3 regions of the Planococcus beijingensis genome follow, and region 3 is predicted to be linked to each of the others. Evidence: riboswitches for the same ligand, from Rfam matches in the RefSeq annotation. Region 3 holds a riboswitch; each other region holds the start of a gene.
The links. Region 3 has a riboswitch for S-adenosylmethionine ahead of IRE19_RS15900 (phosphoadenylyl-sulfate reductase). Riboswitches for the same ligand answer to the same signal wherever they lie in the genome.
Positions count from the first base shown of each region.

Region 1 (2,203 bases), on a different contig from region 3:
AGCGATAGGCAAACGTGTTGATAAACTGCAGACCAGCTTCACTTCATAAAAACAGAAAAAGAACGGCCAGGCATCACTGTCTGGCCGTTCTTTTTTGTTGTGTGCTAATTAAATACCAGCTTCTACGCCAGCTTGTTCTTTAAGAATTGCTGCTTTGTCAGTACGTTCCCAAGGAAGATCAACATCCGTACGGCCAAAGTGTCCGTAAGCTGCAGTCTGCTTGTAGATCGGGCGGCGCAGATCCAACATTTTGATGATGCCGGCAGGACGCAAATCAAAGTTTGCACGTACCAAATCATCCAATTTGTCTTCATCTACTTTGCCCGTGCCGAATGTATCGAAAGCGATAGACACAGGATGTGCTACTCCGATTGCATACGCCAACTGCACTTCGCATTTGTCTGCAAGGCCTGCAGCAACGATGTTTTTAGCTACATAACGGGCTGCGTAAGCTGCTGAACGGTCAACTTTTGTCGCGTCTTTACCGGAGAAAGCACCGCCGCCATGGCGAGCATAGCCACCGTAGGTATCTACGATGATTTTGCGGCCAGTCAAGCCCGCATCTCCTTGAGGTCCGCCAATTACGAAACGCCCAGTTGGATTGATAAAGTATTTGGTGTCTTCATCGATCCATTTTGCCGGAACGACTTCTTTGATGACGTATTCTTTAATATTGCGTTGAATCTGTTCAAGCGTTACTTCCGGGTGGTGCTGAGTAGAGATAACAATTGTGTCCACGCGTAGCGGTTGATTGTTTTCATCATATTCAACTGTCACCTGCGTTTTGCCATCCGGGCGCAAATATGGAAGAATTTCTTCCTTGCGTACTTCAGCCAAGCGGCGCGCCAATTTATGTGCCAATGAAATCGGCAATGGCATTAATTCTTCAGTTTCGTTGTTGGCATATCCGAACATCAACCCTTGGTCGCCTGCTCCAATATCGTCCATTTCTTTATCTGTCATTTGGCCTTCACGTGATTCAAGTGCCACGTTTACTCCAGCAGCGATATCCGGTGATTGCTCATCGATTGCTGTAAGGACTGCACTTGTTTCTGAATCGAAACCATATTTAGCACGTGTGTATCCAATTTCTCTTACCGTTTGTCTAACGACTTTTGGAATGTCCACATAAGTGGAAGTAGTGATTTCTCCAGCTACTAAAACAAGTCCTGTCGTTACAGTCGTTTCACACGCAACACGTGCGTTTGGATCCTCGGTTAAGATAGCATCCAAAATTGCATCTGAGATTTGGTCACAGATTTTATCCGGATGTCCTTCTGTTACTGATTCTGAAGTAAATAATCGACGGTTTTTCAAAAAATGTTCCTCCTTATATCCTGCGAGATTGCTCTCGAAATTGATACGGTACTCGTTTCCCATGTCAAGTCCGTTCCGGAATTTCCGGATTGAACTTCAAGCCTTCTGTGGCCTTTCACACGAGGATTAAGGGCATTCCATAAAAAAATCCCTTCACTCATTCGTCATGAGGAAAGGAGAATCATCATAAGCACCTTTCACTCTTATCATCCAAGGCCTGTAAGCCTTGTTTCAGGTTTGGCACCATCACTGCAGCTGCAGCAGGTTGCCGGGTTTCATAGGGCCTGTCCCCTCCACCAGCTCGGAATAAGAGTATCCGTTCAATTTTTCATCATACGGAAATAGTTCGGGGATGTCAACGATTTCGGCGAATAAAATGCTCAAATTTTATTGCTGGATGTTCTCATCCTATGCAGTGAACATTCGTGAAGTTCTTTTCCTATCGGCCAGGAGTCTGCAATAATTTCTCATTGGGATTATGTGATTTCATTCAGCTCCTGTTATGATGGAAGTTAGCGCCATCCCTAAAACAATATGACCTTCGAATTTTTCAAGGAGCAACGGCCTCCATCCTTTCCAATCCCCTAATATAGAACCTTATTTCAATATTTTTTCAATTCTGCAGCGAATTAGTATAGACTAATGAACCTAATGTGTTATACTAATGAACGAATATACATCCTCCCCATCGCCATGGGAATAACAGAAAAGGAAGGTACATATATATGACTTCAGTGAACTTTGCAAACGATTTGAAGGATCTTTTAACTGGCCCAAATGTACATGTTCAATTATCAGTGCCACAATTAGTGGAAGCAGCAACATCCCGCGGAGAAGCGGTTTTGACACGGGAAGGCGCTGTTAAAGCGGAGACTGGGAAATACAC
Region 1 is NZ_JADHDZ010000008.1:93,708-95,910, forward strand. It holds gene IRE19_RS16500 (iron-containing alcohol dehydrogenase) at 1-49, shown strand, start outside; gene metK (methionine adenosyltransferase) at 109-1,317, opposite strand; SAM riboswitch class I at 1,518-1,630, opposite strand; gene pckA (phosphoenolpyruvate carboxykinase (ATP)) at 2,043-2,203, shown strand, end outside.
Region 1: linked by a shared signal. The riboswitch ahead of metK (methionine adenosyltransferase) and the one ahead of IRE19_RS15900 (phosphoadenylyl-sulfate reductase) in region 3 are both predicted to bind S-adenosylmethionine.

Region 2 (2,203 bases), on a different contig from region 3:
AAAGAGCATAAAGTCAATATTGTGGGTGGCTCTGTTTCGACTGAAAAAAACGGAGGATTCTATAATACGATGTACGTTGTCGACAAAGACGGCGGGCTGGTTTCGGAATACGATAAAGCCCATCGTTTTTGTTTAATGGATGAACATATCCATCTTGAAGAAGGCGATACACTTGGCACATTCGAATTGGATAATCAGACATACGGAGGCGTCATTTGTTACGATATCCGTTTTCCTGAATGGATCCGTGCCCAGGCGCTGAACGGTGCAAAACTTGTATTTGTATCAGCGGAATGGCCCGAAGCGCGGATTGATCATTGGCGCATCTTGTTGCAGGCACGCGCCATCGAAAACCAAATTTTTATTGTCGCCTCGAACCGTATCGGCAGTGATCCAAACAATGAATTCGGCGGCAGCACGATGGTGATCGCCCCCTGGGGAGAAGTTCGTTTGGATATGAAGAAAGAGGAAGGCATTGGTTATGCAGAAATCGATTTGGATGAAGTAGAGGAAGTCCGGAAGCGCATTCCGGTATTCGCCGATCGCCGTGAGCAATTGTACGAAAAATTCAAAAAGTAGATTGACACTCGCTGGGGATGCCTGTAACATAAAATTCAATTAAATAACTTAAACTTATCAAGAGAGACTGAGGGACAGGCCCTGTGACGTCCGGCAACCCCCGATTGGGAAGGTGCCAAATCCAACGGAATCCAATGTTCCGAAAGATAAGTCGAGAAACTAAATTTTTCGATGCTTCTTTCTTGATGAAAGAGGCATCTTTTTATTGGCGGGAGGAAGCTATGATACAGATTGAGAAATTGACGAAAACTTACACAACTAAGCATGGCACCGTCACTGGAGTGGATAATGTTTCATTGGAAATCGGAAAAGGTGAAATTTTCGGCATCGTCGGCTATTCAGGTGCCGGCAAAAGTTCGCTGATCCGTTGCATCAACTTGCTTGAACGGCCGACTTCCGGCAGCGTCACAGTAGATGGCAATGATTTGACCAAACTAAACAGTGAAAAATTGAGAAAAGCCCGTTTGAAAATCGGCATGATTTTTCAGCATTTCTACCTGATCAGCCAAAAGACGGTGTACGAAAATATCGCTTTTGCGCTTCGGGCTGCAGGCACTCCATCTAAAAATCTGAAAGGCCGCGTGGAAGAATTGTTGGAAATGGTCGGTTTATCAGATAAACGCGATGTTTATCCAGCTCAATTGAGCGGTGGACAGAAACAGCGTGTCGGCATCGCACGGGCATTAGCCAACAATCCGGCCGTTTTGTTATGTGATGAAGCAACATCGGCACTGGATCCGAATACCACATTGTCCATTTTGCGTTTATTGAAAGACATCAATCTTAAATTGAACATCACAATTGTACTGATTACGCATGAAATGAATGTCGTCAAGGAAATCTGTGACCGCATGGCCGTCATGCAAGGTGGCCGTGTCATTGAAGAAGGTCAGGTCTACGACATTTTTGCAGATCCTCAAAAGGAATTGACCAAGGAATTCATCTCCAGCGTTGTCTCTTTCAATGTTCCGGAACACTTGTTGAGTGAATTTACGGGTACAGTAGTGAAAGTGTTGTTCAAAGGGGGAGTGGCCGGAGAAGGCGTAATTTCCGATATGCTGCAGAATTATCCGGTCAAAGGAAACTTTTTGCATGGAGCGATTGAGTATATTCAGGAAAGGCCGCTTGGCGTTTTTATCATGGAGTTGAAAGGGACTTCTTCTGACGTCATGGATGCATTGAAGTATATGGAAAGCAGATCGGCAATTGTGGAGGTGATTCCGAATGGGCGTTGAATGGGGACGAATTATTGAATTATGGCCCGAAATACAGACTGCTTTTTTTCAGACACTGACAATGATCGGGATTTCCTTGGCAGTGGCTTTGATTGTCGGCCTTCCTTTGGGAATTTTGCTGTTCATTACAGACCGCGGCTTATTTCTTGAAAACCGGCCGGTCAATGCTGTGATTGGTTTTATCGTCAATATTGTGCGTTCTATTCCGTTTATCATTTTGTTGGTGGCACTTATCCCGCTGACGAAACTTATTACAGGAACAACCATTGGCCCGATTGCGGCGAGTGTGTCCCTATCGGTTGCGGCGATTCCGTTTTTCGCACGTATTGTGGAAAACTCACTGCGTGAAATCGATAAAGGCGTCATTGAGGCAGCGATTGCCGTGGGTG
Region 2 is NZ_JADHDZ010000003.1:1,229-3,431, reverse strand. It holds gene IRE19_RS08610 (carbon-nitrogen family hydrolase) at 1-579, shown strand, start outside; SAM riboswitch class I at 631-732, shown strand; gene IRE19_RS08605 (methionine ABC transporter ATP-binding protein) at 801-1,814, shown strand; gene IRE19_RS08600 (methionine ABC transporter permease) at 1,804-2,203, shown strand, end outside.
Region 2: linked by a shared signal. The riboswitch ahead of IRE19_RS08605 (methionine ABC transporter ATP-binding protein) and the one ahead of IRE19_RS15900 (phosphoadenylyl-sulfate reductase) in region 3 are both predicted to bind S-adenosylmethionine.

Region 3 (2,203 bases):
GATGTTTTCTACTACGGTGAAGAAAACAGCGGCGCATTTAAATTGGAAGCTGCTTCAGCTGGAAATTTTGAAAAAGCCGATGAATTATTCGAGGGAAGCATTCTGTTGACTGCAAAAAAAGCTTTAGACCGGACTCGAATCGTAACAAGCCGTTCGCATATGTCCGCTGAAACACAGGAATTCATCGATCGGATAAACGACGATAGCCAACCAATCGAACAGATATCGGCAGGCAGTTCACTGAAGTTTTGTCTGGTAGCAGAAGGGGGAGCGGATTATTACCCCCGCTTTGCGCCGACTATGGAATGGGATACGGCAGCCGGCCAGGCGATTGTCGAAGCAGCTTGCGGAGTTGTGCAGAGCGTTAAAGACCAAACCCGCTTTTCCTACAACAAAGAAAGCCTGAAGAATGGCTGGTTTTTGGCAAGAATATAAAAAGCTTGAGGCTAGTGAATGAAGAAAATGGAAACTCTTTATTGCAGAAAGTAAATAAATGATATTTTCAGAGTTTTATTGACAGCTATCTTTTATTGCTATAGTATTTAGAGAAATTATTAAAACCAAGTAATCTTATAAGGTATTTCTTATCGTGAGAGGTGGAGGGACTGGCCCTTTGAAGCCTCGGCAACAAGTTCTGGTTTTGACCGGATACACTGTGCCAATTCCAGCAGGTTCCATTGGGATCTGGAAGATAAGAAGACAGGCCCCGCAAACTGCGAATTGGTACCCTCTCTTCTTGTTCCATTGGAAGAGGGGGTTTTTTATTTTAGTGGCACGGAGGAATATCCAACCAACGGGACTGCTTACTGAAAATCTTTAATTCAATATATAGAAGTTTAAAGGAGGAAGTTAGGATGAGCCACGCTGTTTCGTACGAGCAATTTACTGGAGATCCATTTAAAGATTTGGCACCGACCGATCTCTTGAAAGGGGCTGCTGATATTCTGCAATGGGCCTATGAATCCTATGGAGAGAATATTGTCTATGCTTGCAGCTTTGGGGCAGAAGGCATGGTGCTGATTGATTTGATCTCCAAGGTGAAAAGCGATGCCGAAGTGGTGTTTCTCGATACCGACGTCCACTTCAACCAAACTTATGAACTGATTGAACGCGTCAAGAAGCGCTACCCGAAATTGAATATCCGGATGAAAAAGCCAGAATTGACGTTAGAAGAGCAAGCCAGCCAGTTCGGTGATGAACTATGGAACAGCCAGCCGGATAAATGCTGTGATATCCGCAAGGTCAAGCCGTTGGAACAAACACTTTCGGGTTCACAGGCTTGGATTTCAGGCCTTAGAAGAGAGCAGTCAGCCAGCCGCAGCAAGACGGATTTCATCAACAAGGACAACCGGTTCAAGTCGGTTAAAGTTTGTCCGCTGATTCATTGGACATGGGACGATGTTTGGCAGTATATCCAATTGAATGGCCTGGAATACAACATTCTGCATGACGAAGGTTATCCAAGCATCGGCTGCAAGCATTGCTCTTTTGCAGTGACGACTGATGGAGACAGCCGCGACGGCAGATGGAAAGGCTTTGCGAAAACTGAATGTGGCCTGCATACATAATGAGGCCGGCAATAGAGTAAATTACCGATCAGAAAATGGCATAATCATCGTTTCTCTGGTTGAAAAAAGGAGTCTAGGAAGCTTATGAAAAAAGTCTATTTAGTGGGTGCAGGTCCAGGCGACCTTGATTTGATTACAGTGAAAGGGTTGAAAGCCATTCAGAAGGCTGATGTCATCCTTTATGATCGCTTAATAAACCAGGAATTGCTGGACGAAGCGAAAGAACATGCCCAATTGATTTATTGCGGCAAAAAACCCGATAACCATTCCTTGAAGCAAGAAGAAATCAACGAGCTGCTTTGCCGGTTCGCATTGCAGGGAAAAGTCGTCACACGTTTAAAAGGAGGCGATCCTTTCGTCTTCGGCAGAGGCGGGGAAGAAGCAGAGGCATTGGTGGACCACAATATCCCGTTTGAAATTGTTCCAGGTATCACAGCGGGCATTGCAGCGCCGGCTTACGCTGGAATCCCGGTCACTCACCGTGATTACAGTTCTTCCGTAGCCTTTATTTCAGGAGTCAGCAAAGTGGGCGTCGACCAGGATGAATACTGGGAACATGTCGTCAAAAGCATGGATACGTTGTGCATCTACATGGGCGTCAGCAAGCTTCCTGAAATCTGTGGCCGCTTAATGCG
Region 3 is NZ_JADHDZ010000007.1:152,562-154,764, reverse strand. It holds gene cysQ (3'(2'),5'-bisphosphate nucleotidase CysQ) at 1-435, shown strand, start outside; SAM riboswitch class I at 582-698, shown strand; gene IRE19_RS15900 (phosphoadenylyl-sulfate reductase) at 855-1,568, shown strand; gene cobA (uroporphyrinogen-III C-methyltransferase) at 1,653-2,203, shown strand, end outside.